One region of the Phyllobacterium sp. 22229 genome, then DNA from elsewhere that is predicted to be linked to it. Evidence: riboswitches for the same ligand, from Rfam matches in the RefSeq annotation. Region 1 holds a riboswitch; each other region holds the start of a gene.
What was found. Region 1 has a riboswitch for cobalamin ahead of ACTJJ7_RS04425 (DUF1636 family protein). Riboswitches for the same ligand answer to the same signal wherever they lie in the genome.
Positions count from the first base shown of each region.

Region 2: another riboswitch for cobalamin. It lies ahead of ACTJJ7_RS19465 (aromatic ring-hydroxylating oxygenase subunit alpha); the one in region 1 lies ahead of ACTJJ7_RS04425 (DUF1636 family protein).
Region 3: another riboswitch for cobalamin. It lies ahead of ACTJJ7_RS03405 (ribonucleoside-diphosphate reductase subunit alpha); the one in region 1 lies ahead of ACTJJ7_RS04425 (DUF1636 family protein).

Region 1 is NZ_JBQEPA010000003.1:87,500-94,778, reverse strand. Features, by position in the region: gene ACTJJ7_RS04440 (FecCD family ABC transporter permease) at 1-268, opposite strand, end outside; gene ACTJJ7_RS04435 (ABC transporter substrate-binding protein) at 302-1,249, opposite strand; gene ACTJJ7_RS04430 (ABC transporter ATP-binding protein) at 1,249-2,055, opposite strand; gene ACTJJ7_RS04425 (DUF1636 family protein) at 2,182-2,544, opposite strand; cobalamin riboswitch at 2,651-2,863, opposite strand; gene ACTJJ7_RS04420 (DUF2126 domain-containing protein) at 3,020-6,340, shown strand; gene ACTJJ7_RS04415 (circularly permuted type 2 ATP-grasp protein) at 6,539-7,279, shown strand, end outside.
Region 2 is NZ_JBQEPA010000016.1:118,780-126,058, reverse strand. Features, by position in the region: gene ACTJJ7_RS19470 (2Fe-2S iron-sulfur cluster-binding protein) at 1-698, opposite strand, end outside; gene ACTJJ7_RS19465 (aromatic ring-hydroxylating oxygenase subunit alpha) at 706-1,950, opposite strand; cobalamin riboswitch at 2,077-2,275, opposite strand; gene ACTJJ7_RS19460 (DUF1868 domain-containing protein) at 2,387-3,097, opposite strand; gene ACTJJ7_RS19455 (L-fuconate dehydratase) at 3,179-4,456, opposite strand; gene ACTJJ7_RS19450 (fumarylacetoacetate hydrolase family protein) at 4,496-5,341, opposite strand; gene ACTJJ7_RS19445 (SDR family oxidoreductase) at 5,510-6,244, opposite strand; gene ACTJJ7_RS19440 (MaoC family dehydratase) at 6,283-6,732, opposite strand; gene ACTJJ7_RS19435 (Gfo/Idh/MocA family protein) at 6,733-7,279, opposite strand, start outside.
Region 3 is NZ_JBQEPA010000002.1:229,201-236,479, reverse strand. Features, by position in the region: gene hemP (hemin uptake protein HemP) at 290-430, shown strand; gene ACTJJ7_RS03425 (hemin-degrading factor) at 455-1,513, shown strand; gene ACTJJ7_RS03420 (heme/hemin ABC transporter substrate-binding protein) at 1,518-2,435, shown strand; gene ACTJJ7_RS03415 (FecCD family ABC transporter permease) at 2,432-3,553, shown strand; gene ACTJJ7_RS03410 (heme ABC transporter ATP-binding protein) at 3,556-4,347, shown strand; cobalamin riboswitch at 4,398-4,608, shown strand; gene ACTJJ7_RS03405 (ribonucleoside-diphosphate reductase subunit alpha) at 4,717-7,279, shown strand, end outside.

The DNA.
Region 1 (7,279 bases):
CGAACAGGAACGGATCGGCGAGATCGTTGCGGGTAACGGTCTGCAGCAGCGCGCCGATGATGCCGAGCCCAGCGCCAACGCAGATGGCAAGGATCACCCGCGGCAGGCGCAGGTCGACGATGATCTTGCCGACCGGACCGTTGACGGCGGTATCGGAGAGACCGGCGGCATGGGCGACGGCGCGCAAGACGTCACTGAGCGGAATGACCGTTGCCCCATAGGCAATGGACACGAGGGCGAGGGCCAGAACGGCCATCACCCCAGTCATCAGTGTCAGATGCTGACGGAAAGGCAGATGCACTCAGAAGGCTTCCGGATGCATGGCCTTGGCCATCTTGGCGATGGCCTCGATATTGGCCGGTCCGGGCGTCAGTTCCGCATAGCGCAGGGCGACGAAGCGGTTGTTCTTGACCGCGTCGGTTTCCTTCATCGCCGGATGGGACTTGAGGAAGTCGAGCAGCTTCTGGTAACCCGCGTCATCCTGATAGTCGAGGAGGACGAGGAATTCCGGATTGCGCGTGGCCACGGTTTCCCACGAGGTGGTGCCCCAGCTGGTGTCGAGATCGGCCATGATATTGGTGCCGCCCGCTTCGCTGATCATCGCGGTCGGGATGGCGAACTTGCCCGCCGTAAACGGCTTGTCCTCGCCGGAATCATAGAGGAAGACGCGGGTGCCGCTCTTGTCGCCGATCTTGGTCTTGATCGCTGCAAGTTCGCTCTTCCAGCCGCTGATCAGCGTGTTGGCTTCCTCTTCCTTGCCGAAAATCTTGCCGAGCTTTTCCATATCGCCATAGAGCAGGTCCATGGTGGCGGCGGGCCGGTTCTTGTCGAGATGAATGCAGCTTTCAGTCAGTTCCAGCGTCTTGATGCCGTGCGGCGCCAGCGTGTCGGGCGTGACTTCGCCGCCCGGTTTCATGCCGTAATTCCAGCCGGCGAAGAAGAAATCCGGTTCCGCCGCAATGAGATTTTCAAGGGTCGGGTATTTGGGCGCAAGCTCGGGAATGGAGCCCAGCTGCTTCTTGAAGGCGTCATCGAGTTTATACCAGCCGGTAATGCCCGATACCCCGACCATCGAGGATTGCAGGTGCAGGGCAAAGGCCATTTCACTCATGTTGATGTCCTGGATGACAGCGCGCTTGGGTGCGGCCTCGAAGGTGACGGGTTTGCCGCAACTGTCGACCGTCACAGGAAACGCCCATGCGGGGGCTGATAGCGCCGACAAGGCAAGGGCGAGCAGCATTCTTTTCATCACATTCTCCGTAGCTGAGCAGTTTGTTTTGTTGTTGGCTCTGGTGCTTCGAACACCATGAGGTCGCGATCCTGCGAGGGGTGGCGCAGGCGCAGGACATCAAGATCAAAGACGTCGCTGACGATGCGCGGCGTCAGCGTTTCATCGGGCGTGCCGGCGGCGACGAGCTGCGCGGCGTGCATGACGGCGACGTGGGTGGCGAACGGCGCCACCAGCGGCAGGTCGTGCAGCACCGCTATGACAGTCACATCGAGACCGGCGACGAGCGCCAGCAATTCGCTGCGCGCCTTCGGGTCGAGGTGATTGGTGGGTTCGTCGAGAAACAGGATGTCCGGCTGCTGGGCTATGGCGCGCGCCAGCTGCACGCGCTGCCTTTCGCCGCCGGAGAGCGAGCCGATGGGACGGCGCGAATATGCGGCGATCCTGGCGCGCACCAGGGCTTCGGCAACGATATCCCGGTCCTTTGCCTTGGTCAGGGTGCCGGTGTGCGGAATGCGTCCAAAAGATACGTAATCATCCACCAGCAATTGCGGGTCCGGCATGTCGGTCTGGCCAACAAAGGCAAACCTTTTGGCCCGTTCTTTGGGCGGCAGCCGGTCTATTCCCGCGCCATCGAGGTGGATGCTGCCGCAGGAGGGGCGCAGCAGACCGGCCAGCATGCGCAGAAGCGTTGATTTCCCCGCGCCGTTCGGCCCGATTATGGCAAGGCGGGCGCCGCGTGCGATGTCGAGCGAAACCTCATCCACCAGCGTCTGGCCGGCGGTGCGGAACGTCACCGCGTCGGCACGCAGGATGGCATGGTTCATGGGTGGATATGCGTGACTGCAGGCAAGGCACATGGCGTCAAATCCCAAGCGGTAGATGTCGTTGCGTCATCGCGGACGCGTCATTCTCGTACAGTAACGTTATAACATTGGTCAATGCCTGATGTGTCATAGGTGCGCCGGAATGCGTGCGAGGGTCTTGTCCCAAAGGCCCTGCGGGCGCTGCGATGCCTTGGACCAGCCATCGGTGAGCGTGTGATACATCCGGGCGAAGTCCAGAAGATCGGCAAAGTTCGTGGCGGGATCGATGTCGCCGAAAAGGTACTGCGCCTTGCCGGGCGCCCGGAAGGCGACGGTACAGGGATGTTCGCAACCGGCCATGCAGGCAACGCCATGCACCTCGTAGCCGAGCTTGCCATCGAGTTCGGCCTGCAGCCTTGCGGCAAGGTCCTGACCCGGCCGTGACAGGCCATCGGCAGCCTTGCACAGGGTGCAGACGATAATCTGGTGATCGGGACTTGGCGTGGTCATGCCGGTGCTTTGCCTTGTGGACAAAGGTCAGGGGAACGCGGCCAATGCACCATCGCGACAAGGCGGGAGAGGACATCGCATCGCTCCCGGCACACCCCGTCCGGTTCGAATTACAGATGTGATGGCAGGTCTCCTGGCTCGCGGGTCTCAGCTTCGCCTTGCCTTCCCGGCCTTTCGGTCAGTGGCATGTCAGGCATCGCTCGCCGCTTACAGTTGCGGGGGCAGCCACGGTCTCGGTCCCTTTTGGGTACGCCTCACCGTGTTCCCTTTTCATCTCCCGCGTTGTCTTGCGGAAGAAACCATCGGCGCGGATGCTATGCGGCCCGCCGCGCAGTTGCAAGCATGTTTATGCGGCAATTTTTGAAGCTGCCAAAATTTTTGGCAAATGAAAGATTTCAATTGGCCGGTAACGCGTTAGAGTGCTGGGAGCATTTGTGGGAACACGGCTTTTTTTGAATCAGATTTTTGAGGCGACATGGCAATTCACGCAGCAGTCTATCATCTGACGCATTACAGATATGACCGGCCCATCATGCTCGGGCCACAGATTATCCGGCTCCAGCCGGCGCCCCATTCCCGGACAAAAGTTCTCAGCCATTCCCTGAAAGTCAGTCCGGCCAATCACTTCGTCAACCTGCAGCAGGATCCCTACGGCAATTTCCTCGCCCGCTTTGTCTTTCCCGAGCCGGTGACGGAGCTGAAGATCGAGGTCGATCTCGTCGCTGACATGACTGTCTACAATCCATTCGATTTCTTCGTTGAACCCGTCGCCGAGACATGGCCCTTCAGCTATCCCGAAGAGATCAGCGACGACCTGTCGATCTATATCAAACCGGAACCGGCCGGACCTCTGGTTTCAGCTTTCCTTGCAACCATCGATCACAGTCCGGCGAACACGGTGAATTTCATCGTCGATCTCAACGCGCGCATCCAGCGTGAGATCGGCTATGTCATCCGCATGGAAACCGGTGTTCAGGAGCCGGACACCACCTTGAACCTGCGCGCGGGATCGTGCCGGGATTCAAGCTGGCTGCTGGTGCAGGTCCTGCGCAATCTCGGTTTTGCCGCGCGGTTCGTCTCCGGCTATCTCATCCAGCTGAAACCCGATCTCGTCGCCATTGATGGTCCCGCCGGCACCGACAAGGATTTCACCGATTTGCATGCCTGGTGCGAAGTCTACCTGCCGGGGGCAGGCTGGATCGGCCTCGACCCCACCTCCGGGCTTTTGACCGGCGAGAGCCACGTGCCGCTTGCTGCCACGCCGCATTACCGCAATGCGGCACCGATTTCCGGCATGGCCGAATTTGCCAATGTGGAATTCGGTTTCGATATGCGCGTGACGCGCGTGTCCGAGCACCCGCGGATCACCAAGCCGTTTTCCGACGAATCCTGGACTGCGCTCGATGCGCTCGGCGAACAGGTCGACGCGATCCTGAACGAGAGGGATGTGCGCCTGACCATGGGCGGCGAGCCCACCTTCGTGTCCATCGATGATTTCGAATCGGGCGAATGGAACACCGATGCCGTTGGGCCGACCAAGCGGGAAAAAGCCGACAGGCTGATCCGGCGACTGCGCGAGCGTTTTGCGCCGGGCGGGTTTCTGCATTACGGGCAGGGCAAATGGTATCCGGGCGAGAGCCTGCCGCGCTGGACGTTTTCGCTCTACTGGCGCAAGGACGGCAAGCCGATCTGGGTCAACCCCGACCTGATCGCCCCGGAAAACAGCAAGGCCGACGTCAAGCCGGAAGATGCCGGAAAACTCCTCGTCGCGTTGGCGCAGGAGCTTGGCGTTGAACAGGAGATGGTGGCGCCTGCCTATGAAGACCCGGCGGAATGGATCGTCAAGGAGGGCAATCTTCCCGATAATGTCGATCCGTCCAACTCGAAGCTGAAAGACCCGGAGGAACGCAGCCGCATCGCCCGGGTTTTCGAGCGGGGCCTGACCGAGCCAAGCGGTTTTGTCCTGCCGGTCCAGCGCTGGAACAGCCAGGCCTCCGGCCCGCGCTGGCGCAGCGAGAAATGGAAGACCCGGCGCGGCAAGCTGTTTCTGGTGCCGGGGGATTCGCCCGTCGGATACCGCCTGCCGCTCGGCGCCCTGCCGCATGTTCCGGCTTCGGAATATCCCTATATCGTGCCGGTCGACCCGTCGGTGGATCGCGGCGCCCTACCGGACCCGGCACCGCAACCGCGCGAAAACGTCCTGGCGGTTGCCTCGTTCACCGCTGATGAAGGCAACCAGCAGGAGCGGGTGGAGCAGGAACTGGGGGAAATCGGCGGGGCCGTGCGCACCGCCATATCGGTCGAGCCGCGGGACGGGCGCCTCAGCGTCTTCATGCCGCCGGTCGAGGCGCTCGAGGATTATCTGGAACTGGTTGCGGCGGCGGAAGCCGCGGCGCACAAGCTCGGGCTGCCGGTTCACATCGAGGGCTACAGCCCGCCGCAGGATCATCGTATCAATGTCATCCGCGTTGCACCCGATCCCGGTGTAATCGAAGTCAATATCCATCCGGCTGCCAACTGGCGCGACTGTGTGGACACAACGACGGCAATCTATGAGGAAGCCCGCCAGACACGCCTCGGTGCCGATAAATTCATGATCGACGGTCGCCATACGGGTACCGGCGGCGGCAACCACGTGGTGGTCGGTGGTGAAACACCGGCCAACAGCCCGTTCCTGCGCCGTCCTGATCTCTTGAAAAGCCTCGTCCTGCACTGGCAGCGCCATCCCTCGCTGTCCTACCTCTTCTCCGGCCTGTTCATCGGACCGACCAGTCAGGCGCCGCGCATCGACGAGGCACGGCACGACAGCCTCTACGAGTTGGAGATTGCGCTTTCGCAGGTGCCGCGCCCAGGCGAAGGCACGCCGCCCTTGCCCTGGCTGGTGGACAGGCTGTTCCGCAATCTGCTGGTGGATGTCACCGGCAACACGCATCGCTCGGAAATCTGCATCGACAAGCTGTTTTCGCCCGACGGTCCGACAGGCAGGCTCGGTCTGGTCGAGTTTCGCGGTTTCGAGATGCCGCCCAATGCGCGCATGAGCCTTGCCCAGCAATTGCTGATCCGCGCGCTGATTGCCCGGTTCTGGAACAATCCGATACAGGGCAGTTTCGTCCGCTGGGGCACGGCGCTGCATGACCGCTTCATGCTGCCGGCCTATGTCTGGCAGGATTTCCTCGATGTTCTCGCTGATTTGCGCGAGAACGGGTTTGATTTCCGGCCGGAATGGTTCGAGGCCCAGCTGGAATTCCGTTTCCCCTTCTGCGGGGAAATCGAGAATGAGGGCGTGAAGCTGGAAATCCGGCAGGCGCTGGAGCCATGGCATGTGATGGGCGAACAGGGCGCCATCGGTGGCACGGTGCGCTTTGTCGATTCCTCGGTGGAACGGCTGCAGGTCAAGGTCGACGGCTTCAATCCTGCCCGCTACCGCGTCGCCTGCAACGGCCGCGAGGTGCCGCTGACGATGACGGACCGGCAGGGCACGGCGGTTGCAGGCGTGCGCTACAAGGCGTGGCAGCCGCGCTCCGGCCTGCATCCGATGATCCCGGTCAACACGCCGCTGGTTTTCGATATTTACGACCAGTGGTCGCAGCGGGCGATCGGCGGTTGCGTCTATCATGTCGCACACCCCGGCGGGCGCAGCTATGATACGTTTCCGGTCAATTCGAACGAGGCCGAGGCACGCCGGCTGGCGCGTTTCGAGCCGCGCGGCCATACGGCCGGCGGATATGAATTGCGCAGGGAACAGCCATCGGGCGAATTTCCGATGACCCTTGATCTGAGAAGGCCGAGGCATTGAGATTGTGGGATTGATGCAAAGAGAGATTGTACCCCCCTCTGGGCTGCCGCCCATCTCCCCCACAAGGGGGGAGATCAGCCTGCACAATCGTTTCAGCCAACCATCAATCCGGCAAAGCAAGCAAAACCGTCAATGCCGATGTGATCTCCCCCCTTGTGGGGGAGATGCCCGGCAGGGCAGAGGGGGGTATTGCAGCCAATGTCCCAGGTGAGCAAATCACGGCCACTCGCCGGTCTCCTTGCCAGCTACAAGCCGCTGCAGGGCGTGGCGGACGAGATGATCGATCCGAGCGGGGTTGTGCGGCCCGGCTGGGAAAGACTGCTGCGCTCGCTCGACACGCTCGGCCCCGAAAAACTCGCCACCCGCTTTGCCCGCGCCAACCAGTATCTGCACGATGCGGGCGTGTTTTACCGCGTCTATGACGAGACCGGCACGCAGGAGCGCGAATGGCCGCTCGCCCATGTTCCCCTTCTGATCAACGAGGATGACTGGCGCGCCATCACCACGGGGCTGGCTCAGCGCGCCGATCTCCTGGAGGCTGTCGTTGCCGATGTCTATGGCGATAACCGGCTGGTGCGCGACGGCGTGCTGCCGCCTGATCTGATTGCCTCGAACCCGGAGTTCCTGCATCCCGTCGCCGGCATCAAGCCGGCCAGCGGGCATTTTCTGCATTTCTGCGCTTTCGAACTTGGACGCGCGCCCAATGGCCAGTGGTGGGTGCTGGGCGACCGCACGCAGGCGCCCTCGGGTGCCGGGTTTGCCCTGGAAAACCGCGTTGCCACCACCCGCGCCCTTTCAGATATTTCCGGCGCGATGAACGTTCATCGCCTTGCCGGTTTCTTCAAGGATTTCCGCGATTCCCTGCAGAGCCTGATCCATGATGCCGCAGGGCGCGCTGCTATTCTCACGCCCGGGCCGAACAACGAAACCTATTTCGAA
Region 2 (7,279 bases), on a different contig from region 1:
AAACCCTCCGGACCACAGCAGAAGATCGTCCTGTCCTTGAAATCGGGCGACAGCAGCGGCAGCTTGGGCGCTTCCAGCCGCCCGCGAATGCCGGTCCACACCTGCCCCATCTCGTGTTCCTTGATCAGAAACGACAGTTTCAGGTTGGGCATGCAGCCGGTGAGGTATTCGAGCTCCCGCCGGAAGATGATGTCGCTGGGCCGGCGGGCGCAGGTGACGAAGCTGATATCGCTCTGCGGGGCGCAATCATGCATCCAGCGGGTCATCGACATCATCGGCGTGATGCCGGACCCGGCCGAGATGAACAGGTACTTTTCTCCCGGATGCCTGCGCATGGAGAAATCGCCGAGGGGACCGAAGGCCTTCAGCCGCATGCCCGGGGTCAGATGATCCAGCATCCAGCGGGTGCCGATGCTGTTCTCCTGCGCCTTGACCGTCACGGCAATGGTGAAGGGCCGTGACGGGCTGGAGGAGAGCGTATAGGTGCGCAGGACGGCTTCGGGCTGCACCGGCAGCTCGAAGGTCATGAACTGGCCCGGCTCATAGCGGAACCAGTTCTGGTTGTCGGAACGGAATGTGAAGGTCTTCACATTCGGCGCTTCCTCGATGATCGACAGACACTCCAGCAGATGCAGCCGGTCATTCCATGGCTGCATCTGGTCGAGGTGCGGGTAAGACTGAGGAACGCCCATGTTCATTGTGTACCTATGCTACCTTGCTGAGCCGCGTATCGCCGCCGGAAAGACGCTCTTCCATGAACGTGCAGTACCATTCGAGGAATTGCAGCACGCCGCCTTCATGCTCGGGCGAATAGGGTCCGGGCTCATAGGCGGGCGAGCGGATGCCGAAGGCGTTTTCCTCGACGATGCGGCGGTCCTGGTCATTGGTCTCAAGCCAGACATGCGTCAGTTCCTCGATGGTGTAGTCCACACCCTCGACCGCATCCTTGTGCACCAGCCATTTGGTGGTGACCTGCGTTTCATCCGGGCTGAGCGGCAGCACGCGGAAGGAAATGGCGTGGTCGCCGAGGACATGGTTCCATGTGGTCGGATAGTGGAACAGCAGCAGCGAGCCGATCTGCTTCTCGTTGACGCTGTTGCTGAGCTGACGGCCGACGGCGCGGCGCCCGCTCATCGTATAGCTTTCCGCATCACGCAGAAGCGGCACGCGGGTGGCGCGGTACTGGCCGTCATCCGACATGCGGAACGTGCTTGGCAGGCCTGCCGCTTCGCAACGCTGCCAATGGGCGGCGATTTCCGGATCGTCGGCGGCGCCCTGGACACCGCTCACGCTCGGCGCTTCCGGGAAGGTCTTGCACAGTTCGGGATGATTGGCCACACAGTGGTAGCATTCGCGGTTGTTTTCCCAGACCAGCTTCCAGTTGCCCTTCTCGACGATGGTGCTCTGAAAGGCGACCTTAGTTTCGGTGAGGTGGTGCGGTGCGAGATAGGGTTCGATCAGTGCGCGCGCCGCGCTGAAATCGACAGGATTCTGCGCCAGGCAGATGAAGATGTAACCGCCGACGCTTTCGCACGGCACCGGTTTCAAGCTGTGCTGGCTGGCGTCGAAATCATCGCCCATCTGGCGGGCGAACAGCAGGCGCCCGTCAAGCTCGTAGGTCCACTGGTGATAGGGGCAGACGAGCTTTGCCGACGTGCCGCGCTCGGCCGAACAGACGCGCGAGCCGCGATGGCGGCAGGAATTGTGGAAAGCCCGGATCTGGCCCTGGCGGTCACGCACGATGACAACGGGATAATCGCCGACCTGCACCGTGAAAAAATTGCCCGGCTTGGCGACTTCGCAATCATGGCCGATGAACAGCCAGTCGCGATAAAAGATGTTCTCCATGTCCAGCCGGAAATAATCCGGATCGGAGTAGAAGGCCTGTTCAAGGCCGTAGCCCGGTTTCCGGTTTCTCAGGTCCCGGAGCAGTTCGTTGCGTATATCCATGTCGTGTCCTCGCCTCGATGTTGCGAAAGAACTGACTGGTGGTGACGGAGGAAGAACGCCTGCACGGCCGGCCACCGGCCGATACCCGCGCAGAATCATGCTCCTTGATCGCCCACCGCGATCAGTCGGTTTTCATGTCCCGAGGCTGGTTTCCGGGCTCTGGAGTTGCCGTATCGGCTGTCACGACGCCTTCCCGGATTGTGGCCCAGTGGCTGTTATGCCGTGTTTCACTCCACTACCGTTGCGGGGGCAGCGCCGGGTTTCCGACCGGCTTCCCAATTCTCCGCTTCCCTAGAAAAGCGGCACCTCAAGTGCCCCGATAAAAGCATCCGCCACCCAAAAAGAATAGGTGCGGAAACGACATCGCATTTACGTAAGACGACACGTAGGGTGCCTGTACACTATGTCGCAGATTGGCGATCAAACGGCCACTGGTTCAATCCAGAACCACCAGTTCCTCGAAATGATTCATATCGGCGAAACTGCAGAATGCCGGCGGATTGAGTGCAATGACCGGCGATTCACGCCGGATGAATGCTAGGCAATCATCCAGAAGTTCCTGCCAGGCCCCGAGCCTCTCATCGGGAAAACGCGCGATGGGATAGGCCAGCGTGACATGGAAGACATAGGTGTCGTGATCAGGATGCCGGTAACCGAACGGCACAGCCAGTTCGTCGCGCCAGGCGCGCATGATGCGCTCGTCATATTCGCTCGCTCCCGCCACGGTGAGGCCGGCGGGCGTCACGTCGATCACCTCGACGTTGAACGGTCCGCAGCCCTCGAAATCCTGCAGGCGATCCACGTAAAGCCGCGTCATCTCGTCGATGCTTGTCTCCAGCGGAACGTCGTCGGGCCAGTAGGACGGGCGGCGGCGATATTCGATAATGCCCTGAAACAGCGTCATGTGCAGGCTGGAGACGGGGGTAAAGGCCAGCTGCCCGGCATCGGGCATCGCCAGCATCCGTTCGCGCACCGCAATGACCGAGGCTTCCGACTCGGAACCCTTCACCAGATGGCAGACAACCGTATTGCCGGGTTCCGGCTGAAAGACGCCCGCACTGTTGTAGCGCCTGCCGAGATGCACCGGCGGTTCCGGGTGCAGGCTGGCGGCAAAGCGGGCAAGCGAAGGCTTGATCAGGTCGAGCATGGGAACTCCGTGACGAGAGACGACAATGCAATCGCCATAGGACAGCTCTTTGTCAGGCAGATGAAGCCCCCGCCCATTTTGCTATGGCCGGTAGAGATATTCCTCGATCGACGCCTGTTTCATTTCAATCGAGAAACCCGGCAGCAACGGCGGCATATAGGCGGCATCCCGGATATGGCAGGGATCGACAAAATGCTCATGCAGATGATCGACATATTCGATCACCCGGCCCTCTTTCGTGCCTGACACGGCGATGTAATCGATCATCGACAGATGCTGCACATATTCGCAAAGGCCGACACCGCCCGCATGCGGCCAGACGGGCAGTTCATATTTTGCGGCAATCAGCAGCACGGCCAGCACTTCATTCAGACCGCCCATCCGGCACGAATCGATCTGCACCACATCGATGGCGCCTTCGGCAATGAACTGCTTGAACATGATGCGGTTCTGGCACATCTCGCCGGTCGCGACCTTCACAGGCTTGATCGCCTGCCGGATCTTGCGGTGACCCGCCACGTCATCCGGGCTGGTCGGCTCCTCGATAAAGAACGGCTTCACGAAGGCAAGCTTGTTGACCCAGTCGATGGCCTCGCCCACTTCCCAGACCTGGTTGGCATCGATCATCAGGATACGGTCCGGCCCAATCACCTCGCGGGCGATGGTCAGGCGGCGGATATCGTCTTCAAGATCGCGGCCGACCTTCATCTTGATGTGATTGAAACCGGCATCGACCGCTTCCTGGCAGAGGCGGCGCAGCTTTTCATCGGAATAGCCGAGCCAGCCTGCCGAGGTGGTGTAGCAGGGATAACCTTCCGCCTGCAGCGTGGCGATCCGTTCCTTCTTGCCGCTCTCCGCCTTGCGCAGGATGGCGAGTGCGTCCTCGCGCGTCAGCACGTCGGTGAGGTAGCGGAAGTCGACGATATCGACGATTTCTTCCGGCGTCATTTCGCCGACCAGCTGCCAGACCGGCTTGCCCGCTTCCTTGGCAAGCAAGTCCCAGACCGCATTGACCACTGCGCCCGTTGCCAGATGCATCGCGCCCTTGTCAGGCCCGATCCAGCGCAACTGGCTGTCGCCGGTGATGAAGTGCCAGAAACGGCCGGGATTTTCCTTCACCCAGTCCAGTTCCAGTCCGACGACGAGGTGCTTCATCGCTTCAATCGCCAGGCAGCAGATTTCATTGCCGCGACCGATGGTGAAAGTCAGGCCATGACCGGACAAAGCCGTGTTGTCCGTATCGAGGATGACATAGGCGGCGGAATAATCCGGGTCCGGGTTCATGGCGTCCGATCCGTCCAGGCTTTGCGAGGTTGGGAAACGGACGTCAAAGACGCGAAGATCGGTAATGCGGGTCACAATATGCCTCTTGATTGATGTTGCGGGCCAGACGCCGACTCAAATGTCGGCGCGTGCCACCTGTTTCTGGGTGCCAAGACCGTCAATGCCCAGCTCGATCACGTCACCCGCCTTGAGGTAGCGCGGCGGCTTCATGCCCATGCCGACACCGGGCGGTGTTCCGGTCGAGATGATGTCGCCGGGATGCAGCGACATGAACTGGCTGAGATAGGAGACGAGGAAGGCAGCGCCGTAGACCATGGTTTTCGTGGAACCGTTCTGCATGATCTCGCCATTGACCTTCAGCCACATGCCAAGATTTTGCGGGTCGGCCACCTCGTCCTTGGTCACCAGCCACGGGCCTGTCGGCCCGAACGTGTCGCAGGATTTGCCCTTGGTCCATTGCCCTGCCCGCTCCGTCTGGAAGGCGCGCTCGCTGACATCGTGCACGGTGCAGTAACCGGCGACGTAATCCAGCGCCTCGGCTTCATCAACATATTTTGCCGTGCGGCCGATGACGATGCCAAGCTCGACTTCCCAGTCGGTCTTTTCCGAATCGCGCGGAATGACCAGGTCGTCATTCGGGCCTGATATGGCCGATGTGGCTTTCATGAAAATGACCGGCTCCGGCGGCACGGCCATGCCGGATTCCGCCGCATGATCCGCATAATTCAGACCGATGCAGATGAATTTTCCGGTTCCGGCAACGCAGGGGCCGAGGCGCGGATTGCCGCCAACGGCAGGCAGGCTCTCTAAATCCAGCGCCGACAATTTTGCCAGCGCTTCCGGGTCGAGCACGGCCCCGGCAAGATCGCTCACCACGCCTGAAAGATCGCGGATATGCCCCTTGGCATCCAGCACACCGGGCTTTTCCTGTCCCGGTTCGCCATAACGTAGAAATTTCATCGTCTGTTCCTTCCGATTGCATGGGAGGAGGCTTCTGACAATTCATCCTGATGAGGAAGCTGGTGCGGTTTTCGAGAACCGGAGCGCAGTGGACATTTTCGTCCATGAGAGCACCGGAAGCGCAGAAAATCGCATCAGATGCCCATCAGGGTGGATTGGCAAAGTCTCCTAGACGGTCCAGCCGCCATCGATGTTATAGGCCTGCCCCGTCGTGTAGGTCGCACCGGCGAGATAGACGGCAAGGTCGGCAATTTCCTCCGGCAGGCCGAGACGGCCCATCGGCTGGCGGGCAATGAAAGCCGCGCGTGCGGCCTCGTAGTCGCCGCCCGCCCGCATGCGTTGTTCCAGCGACGGGCTTTCCACCGTGCCGGGGCAGATCGCGTTGCAGCGGATGCCCTGCGTGATGTATTCGGCGGCCACCGACTTGGTCAGGCCGAGCACAGCCGCCTTGGTGACGCCATAGGCGAAGCGGTTCGGCACGCCCTTCACGCTGCTGGCAACCGACGACATGTTGATGATCGCGCCATCGCCGCGTTCGATCATGCCGGGCAGGACGGCGCGGATCGTCCGGATCATCGCCCGGACATTGAGATCGAGGGCGAAATCCAGATCCGCATCGGGCATTTCAAGGATCGAGCCGCCATGCACGAAACCGGCACAGTTGAAGAGCACGTCAATCGGACCGATCTCTCCGGCAACCTGATTGACCTCTTCGGTTTTCAGCACATCCAGCTTGCGCGGTTTGATCCCCGCCTCCTGCGGCAGTGCATCGAGCAATTGCTGGTTGATGTCAGTGGCATGGACGATTGCGCCTTCGCGCGCAAAAGCCAGCACCGATGCGCGGCCGATGCCCTGCCCTGCCGCTGTGATCAAAACCCGCTTGCCTGCAAGCTTACCTGTCATTTCAAACCTCCATCTGGCACATTGAGGTGCCCGTCATATCAATTTGTTCTGCGCTCGGCGATCAGGATATGGTCGGCTGCGAGCACGACTTCATCGCGTTGGTTGAGAACCTCGCAGCGCTCGACCACGCGCCCGCTTCCCGGGCGTTTCGGATCGTCTTCCTTGGCGCTGATGGTCACGCGCGTGCGGATGGTGTCGCCGATGAAGACCGGCCGCACGAAACGCAGACGGTCATAGCCATAGGAGAACGCCACCGGATTGATCAGGCTGGCGGTGAGGCCGACACCGATGGAAAAGATCATTGTCCCATGCGCAACCCGCTGGCCGAACGGCGTGGTCTTGGCAAATTCGGCATCCATATGGTGCGGGAAGAAATCGCCGGTGTGACCCGCATGCACGACGAAATCGGTTTCAGTGATCGTGCGGCCCGTCGTGGTGCGCACGTGGCCGATGGCATAATCCTCGAAATAGATGGCCTGTTCCGACATTCACGCCTCCGGCTTTTGCGCCAGCGGCGTTGCCGGCGCCGCACTTGATTGATAGGCGGCCTCGACCAGCGCCATGGTATGCCAGGCGTCTTCGACCGAACTGACCAGCGCGGTGTCCTCGCCGTTGGCAAAGCGCTGCAGATTGGCCATGCGTCCGACAAAGGCATCGGGGAACCATGCGCCCTGCAGCGGAACATTGATCCAATCGGAGCCGCCCTTCGGATAGATCATCAATTCGTCCGGCTCGCCGCGCGGATAGTCGAGATTGACCCCGAGCTTGACATAGGCAGCGCCTTCGGTGCCGCTGATGCGGAACTCGCAGGCCTGAAACCTGCGCCCGAATTTGTGGTCATGATTGATCGACAGCGAGCAGCGCACCCGCTCGCCATAGTCGAGAATGGCGCTCGTGCGTGTCTGCGCCACCGCATGGCCGGGGTGCCCCAGTGTCTTCGCGTGCACGCCCAGCGGATTGCCGAGAATCTCGCGGATCACATCGATGTAATGGATCGAATGCATGGCGATCTCGACACGCGGCAAACCGTTGAGA
Region 3 (7,279 bases), on a different contig from region 1:
AATTTCCGGCCGGTGCTTGCGGAGGGATAGCCGGAATTCCGGGATATTTTGCGGGCTGGCGGTCAGCTTGCTTGCAATTTTGTGATGTTTTTCAAGCGCCAACTAACTTGACTCGTTGACTCCTCTTTATGTTGAGTAATAAATATGATCATACGAGTCAAGTTTGAACTATCCGTTGCCGAAGCATTCCGGCAGCGACAGCACGAAAAGGCTGGCCGCAATGTCACGACGCCAAATCATCGATCTTCAAGTCCGGCTTCCGAGGCTGGCACCGCTCGCACGCGAAATCATGCCGGTCCGGCAAACGGATATGCGCGTCTACGGCAGCGAGATCCTGTTCGACGGTTCCAACGAAGTAGGGATCGAACATGCCGGCTCGCTCTACCGTCTCAAAATCACCCGACAGGGCAAACTCATTCTCAACAAGTAACGCATCGATAGGCACCCGAAGACAATGACTGATACGCACAAGCCAGCCCCCCAGGACATCCGGCAAGCTCGGGAAGACAATCCCAAAATGCGCGAGCGCGACCTTGCCCAGCAGCTTGGCATTACCGAGGCCGATCTGGTTGCAGCCTTTTGCGGCCTCAATGTTGTTCGCATTACACCGCGCATCGAAACCTTCCTGACCGAGATACAGACCCTTGGCGAGGTGATGGCGCTGACGCGCAACGAAAGCGCCGTGCACGAAAAGATCGGCGTCTACGACAAGCCCATCGTCGGCAAGCACGCCTCCATGCTCCTGGGCGAACAGATTGATCTGCGGCTGTTTCCCGACAGCTGGGCGCACGGCTTTGCGGTGGAAAAGCAGGACGGCGAATTCACCCGCCGCAGTCTCCAGTTCTTCGATGCCGCCGGTGAGGCAATCCACAAAATCCATCTGCGGCCCGCTTCGGATCTCGACGCCTACCATGCCCTTGTCACCAAGCTGCGTCTCGATGACCAGTCGCAAAGCATAGAATTGACCCCGCTGCCGAAGCCCGAGGAGAAGACCGCGGAAATTCATGAACTTGATGCGGACGGCTTGCGCAATCGCTGGACGCAGATGAAGGATGTGCATGAATTCTTCGGCATTCTGCGCTCGCTGAAGATGACGCGCCATCAGGCGGTGCAGGTGATCGGGCAGGATTATGCCTGGGCATTGGATCGTGACGCCTTGAGCGCCATGATGCAGCATGCGGTGCAGGAACAGATACCGATCATGTGCTTTGTCGGCAATCGCGGCTGCATCCAGATCCATTCGGGTCCGATTGCGAATATCAAGACGATGGGGCCATGGCTCAATATCCTTGATGAAACGTTTCATATGCATCTACGCCTCGACCACATTGCCGAGTTGTGGGCCGTGCGCAAGCCGACCAAGGATGGGCATGTGACATCGCTCGAAGCCTACGGCGCCGACGGCGAGATGATCATCCAGTTCTTCGGCAAGCGCCACGAAGGTTCGGGCGAACGGGAAGACTGGCGCCAGCTTGTTGAAAACCTGCCCCGCATCCTGCGTTCGGCCGCGTAAGGAAATGACCATGTTCGCTAAACGCCAGAGCAAGCCGGCAAGGCTGCATCTCGCCGCGTCACTCGCCGGGCTGATGGCATTGCTGACCCCGAACGGCATGGCATCCGCCGAAGAAGTCACCGGCCGTCTTCCCGATGCCAGCCGGGTGGTGTCCATCGGCGACTCCATCACGGAGATCATCTATGCGCTGGGAGAGGAGGGGCACCTTGTCGGCCGCGACCAGACAAGCACCTATCCGCAAGCGGCGCAAAAGCTGCCCGATGTCGGCTACATGCGTGCGCTGTCGCCGGAAGGTGTTCTTTCGATCAACCCGACAGCCATCATTGCCGTGGAAGGCAGCGGTCCGAAGGAGACGATTGATGTCCTGAAGAAGGCCAGCATCCCCTTTGTCTTCGTACCGGAGGACTATACGGGGAAAAGCATCCCGGCAAAAATACGCGCCGTGGGCACAGCCCTTGGTGTTGATGAAAAAGCCGAAAAGCTGGCATCGCAAATCGAGAAGGATTTGCAGGCGGCCGAGGACGCGACGAAAAACATCAAGAACCGCAAGCGCGTCCTATTCGTCCTCAGCGCTCAGGGCGGCAAGATCATGGCCTCCGGCACCAGGACAGCCGCCAACGGCATCATTGCGCTGGCCGGTGCCGACAATGCGATTACGGAATATCCCGGATACAAGCCATTGACGGACGAGGCGATCATCACGGCCAAACCCGACGTCATTCTGGTCATGGACCGCGGCGGTGACCATTCGTCCGACAATGCCGATCTTCTTGCCAATGCGGCGATCGCCGCAACGCCCGCAGGCAAGGACAAGAAGATCATCCGCATGGGCGGCCAGTATCTGCTGGGCTTCGGGCCGCGCGCGCCGAAGGCAATTCACGAACTGGCACAGGCCATGTACGGCAACGAACTCGGCAAATGAGTGAGACCGTCTTGAGAAAGCCTGCCGTCCTTGCTTCCGCACGGGGCGGCAGAAGGCTGCGCCCGGAGGGCGACCGGTCGGCATTGGCGCGCATGGTCATTGCCTGCCTGTGCTTGGTGCTTGCCGCCACCATCGTCTTCAGCCTTGCCTTTGGTGCATCCGATGCGTCGGTCCTCTCCGTCGTCAAGACATTGATTGCCGGAACCGATGCGGCGGACAATGGGCTTTCCGTCCGCGACCGCATCATCATCTACGATATCCGCCTGCCGCGCGTCATTCTCGGCGCGCTGATCGGCGCGTCGCTCGCCGTATCGGGTGCGGTCATGCAGGGATTGTTCCGCAATCCGCTGGCCGACCCCGGCATCGTCGGCGTCTCGGCGGGCGCCGGGCTTGGCGCTGTCAGCATCATCGTTCTCGGCGGAACCTTCCTCGCCCCGATGATCGCCCTGTTCAGTCTCTACGCCTTGCCGCTTGCCGCTTTTTTCGGCGCCCTCATCTTCACGCTCGTCCTCTACCGGGTCGCAACCCGGCGCGGACAGACATCCATCGCCACCATGCTGCTTGCCGGCATAGCGCTTGGCGCCATGGCCGCCGCCTATATCGGGGTCCTGGTCTATATCGCCGACGACAAACAGTTGCGCGACCTGACATTCTGGGGACTGGGATCGCTGGCGGGAGCCAACTGGGTCAAGATCGCAGCGTCCGGTCCGCTCATTGCGCTGGCCCTTGTCATTTCGCCATTCCTCGCGCGCGGCCTCAACGGGCTCGCCCTCGGGGAAGCATCGGCCAGTCATCTCGGCATCCCGGTGCAGCGCTTCAAACGCATCGCCATTGTCACGGTTGCAGCAGCGACCGGCGCATCGGTTGCGGTCAGCGGCGGCATCGGCTTTGTCGGCGTGGTTGTTCCGCATCTTCTGCGCCTCGTGATCGGTCCCGATCACCGCTATCTCCTGCCGGCCGCCGCTCTCCTTGGCGCCAGCCTGCTGCTGATTGCCGATGCGGTCAGCCGGACCATCGTTGCGCCGTCCGAACTGCCCATCGGCATCGTCACGGCGGCCGTCGGCGCACCGTTCTTCCTGTGGATATTGCTGCGCCGCCGCGGCATTCTGGACCTCTGATCATGATCCGTGTTTCCAATGTCTCTGTCTCTCTCGGCCGAAGCAGGATTGTCGAGCATGTATCCTTCGATGCGGAGGCGGGCGCATTCTGCGTCATCGTCGGCCCCAACGGATCAGGCAAGACCACGCTGATGCGCGCACTCTCCGGCGACCTGCCGCATGAGGGTGTCATCAACATCAACGGTGTGCCGATCAACCGGCTGAAGCTCTGGCAGATGGCAAGCATGCGGGCGATCCTGCCGCAATCCACCTCGCTGTCCTTTCCGTTTACCGTGCGCGAGATTGTCAAGCTGGGCATGACCAGCGGCCGCTCCGGCGCCGCGCGGCACAACGTGGAAACGTTGCCGGACGAAGCGCTCGAACGGGTCGACCTCGCGGGCTTCGGCGGGCGGTTCTATCAGGAACTCTCCGGCGGCGAGCAGCAGCGGGTGCAACTGGCGCGCGTCCTCTGCCAGGTCTGGCAGCCGGTGCTGGACGGCCAGCCCCGCTTTCTTTTTCTCGATGAGCCGGTGTCGAGCCTCGATATCAAGCATCAGTTGATCATCATGCAGATTGCCCGCGACTTCGCCGATCGCGGTGGCGGGGTTATCGCGATCCTGCATGATCTCAACCTGACCTCCATGTTTGCCGACCGCGTCGTGGTTATGCACAGAGGGCGGGCCGATTCTGTGGGTACGCCCATGGAGGTCTTGACGGATGACCGCATTCTGCGTGTTTATGAATGTGCGCTCAAGGTCGGCGGTCTGCCCGGCAAATCCGTGCCGTTCGTGTTGCCGCAATCCGCAACGCTCTGAGCAAGCGAAGATGTCGCTATCTACCTATTGACTGTAGATGGCAATTTGATACTAAATATAGATGTTATGGTTCTCCCCGAGTCGCAAGACCGGGAGCTAAGAGGGAAGCCGGTGAGATGTCCTGGACATTGATGCCGGCGCTGCCCCCGCAACTGTAAACAGCGAGTTGTTGTCGACAATGCCACTGGAGCCCCGCTTCGGGAAGGCCGACACCAGCGCCGACCTGTGAGCCAGGAGACCTGCCATGACATGATGAACGTCCACGGGCGGGGTGTCCCGGTGTGTCGCTTGCAATGGTCGGCCGCAAGCTGACCGGATTCTTGCACGCGTGCGCTCGACCTTTGCCCCCAACATTTGGGGTATAAGCACATGTCTCTTTCTCTTGAAACCACTCGCACCGATGGACTTGCACCCATTCGTCACGGCGAAACACAATCTACGTCCGCCGAGCCCGGCTATCGTGTCATTCGCCGCAATGGCTCGGTTACCCCCTTCGACCCGCTGAAAATCACCGTTGCCCTGACCAAAGCCTTCCTCGCCGTTGAAGGCAATGTCGCCGCCGGTTCCCGCCGCGTGCATGATGTCGTCGAAGGCCTGACCACCGACATCGTGACAACGTTGAAGCGCCGCAGCAGCGAAGGGCGTCTGTTTCACATTGAAGACGTGCAGGACCAGGTTGAACTTGCCCTCATGCGCAGCGAAAACCACAAGGTTGCGCGCGCCTATGTTCTTTACCGGGAAGAACGCGCGCGAGAACGGGCGAAGCTGGTTGAACCGGTGGCCGAAACCGGCCCGTCGCTGAGCGTGACCCTGCCGGGTGGCACCAGGGCACCGCTCGATACGGTGCGTCTTGCCCGCATCATCGATGAAGCCTGCGAAGGACTTGAGGGGGTCAGCGCCGCGCCAATCCTCAGCGAAACCCAGCGCAATCTCTACGATGGCATTACCCTTGACGAGTTATCGCTTGCACCCATTCTGGCGGCGCGCACGCTGGTTGAAACCGAACCGAACTATGCCTTTGTCACCGCGCGGCTGCTTCTCGACAAGCTGCGCCGCGAAGCCTTGAGCTTTGTCTTCGGCAGGCCCGAACAGGCAACCCAGCATGAAATGGCGGAACGTTATGCCGATTACTTCCCGGCCTATGTGAAGGCTGGTATTGAAGCCGAACTGCTCGATCCGGAACTCGCCCGCTTCGACCTGCATAAAATTGCAGCGGCCCTGAAGCCGGAACGCGACTTGCAGTTCCAGTATCTCGGCCTGCAGACGCTGTATGACCGCTATCTCCAGCAGACGCGCGGCATCCGCTTCGAGCTGCCGCAGGCTTTCCTGATGCGCGTCGCCATGGGCCTTGCCACCCGCGAGATCGACCGGGAAGCGCGCGCCATCGAATTCTACAACCTCCTGTCATCCTTTGATTTCATGGCATCCACCCCGACGCTGTTCAATTCCGGCACATTGCGGCCGCAGTTGTCGTCCTGCTTCCTGACCACCGTTGCCGACGATCTCGACGGCATCTTCAAGGCGGTGAAGGACAATGCGCTCCTGGCGAAATATTCCGGCGGCCTTGGCAATGACTGGACGCCGGTGCGCGGTCTTGGCGCCCATATCAAGGGAACCAACGGCGAAAGCCAGGGTGTCGTACCGTTCCTGAAAGTGGCCAATGATACGGCCATCGCGGTCAACCAGGGCGGCAAGCGCAAAGGCGCGGTCTGCGCCTATCTCGAGACCTGGCATGTCGACATCGAGGAATTCCTCGATCTGCGCAAGAACACCGGTGACGACCGCCGCCGCACCCATGACATGAACACGGCCAACTGGGTGCCCGATCTGTTCATGAGCCGCGTGGAAAAGGACGAGCCGTGGACCCTGTTCTCACCCGACGAGACGCCGGATCTGCACGACCTCTATGGTGCGGCATTCAAATCCGCCTACGAGGCGTATGAAGCCAAGGCGGCACGCGGCGAAATCCGCGTCTTCCGCACCGTTCGCGCTCTGGACCTCTGGCGCCGGATTTTGACCATGCTGTTCGAGACCGGCCATCCCTGGGTCACGTTCAAGGACCCCTGCAATATCCGCTCGCCGCAGGGTCACGCCGGCGTCGTGCATTCCTCGAACCTGTGCACCGAGATTACCCTCAACACATCGAAGGATGAAGTTGCGGTGTGCAATCTTGGCTCGATCAATCTTGCCAATCACATTGCAGCCGAGGGCCTCGACCTTGAGCGTCTCGGCCGCACTGTGGCGACGGCCATGCGCATGCTCGACAATGTCATCGACATCAACTTCTACACCATCCCCGAAGCGCGCTCTTCCAACCTGCGTCACCGTCCGGTCGGCCTCGGGCTGATGGGGTTCCAGGATGCATTGCAGGCTCTGCGCATTCCCTACGCGTCCGATGAGGCCGTGGCTTTTGCCGATCTCAGCATGGAAGCCATTTCCTACCATGCCATTTCGGCATCGGTTGACCTCGCCAGCGAACGCGGCAGCTATCCAAGCTTCAACGGCTCACTCTGGTCGAAGGGCATACTCCCCATCGATTCCGTCGAACTGCTCGATCAGGCCCGCACGGCAGCCGGCGCCAGGCTTTCGATGGACCGCAGCACGACCCTTGACTGGGAAGTCCTGCGCAAGCGGGTGACGACAACCGGAATGCGCAATTCCAACACCATGGCGATTGCCCCCACCGCGACGATTTCCAATATTTGCGGCGTCGCCCAGTCCATCGAGCCCGCCTACCAGAACCTCTTCGTCAAATCCAACATGTCGGGCGACTTCACCGTCGTGAATGCCGCGCTGGTGCATGACCTGAAGCAGCGCGGGCTGTGGGACGAAGTGATGATTTCCGACCTGAAATATTTCGACGGCTCGGTGGGTGAAATCGACCGCATCCCCGCCGACCTCAAGGCGCTCTATGCCACGGCGTTCGAAATCG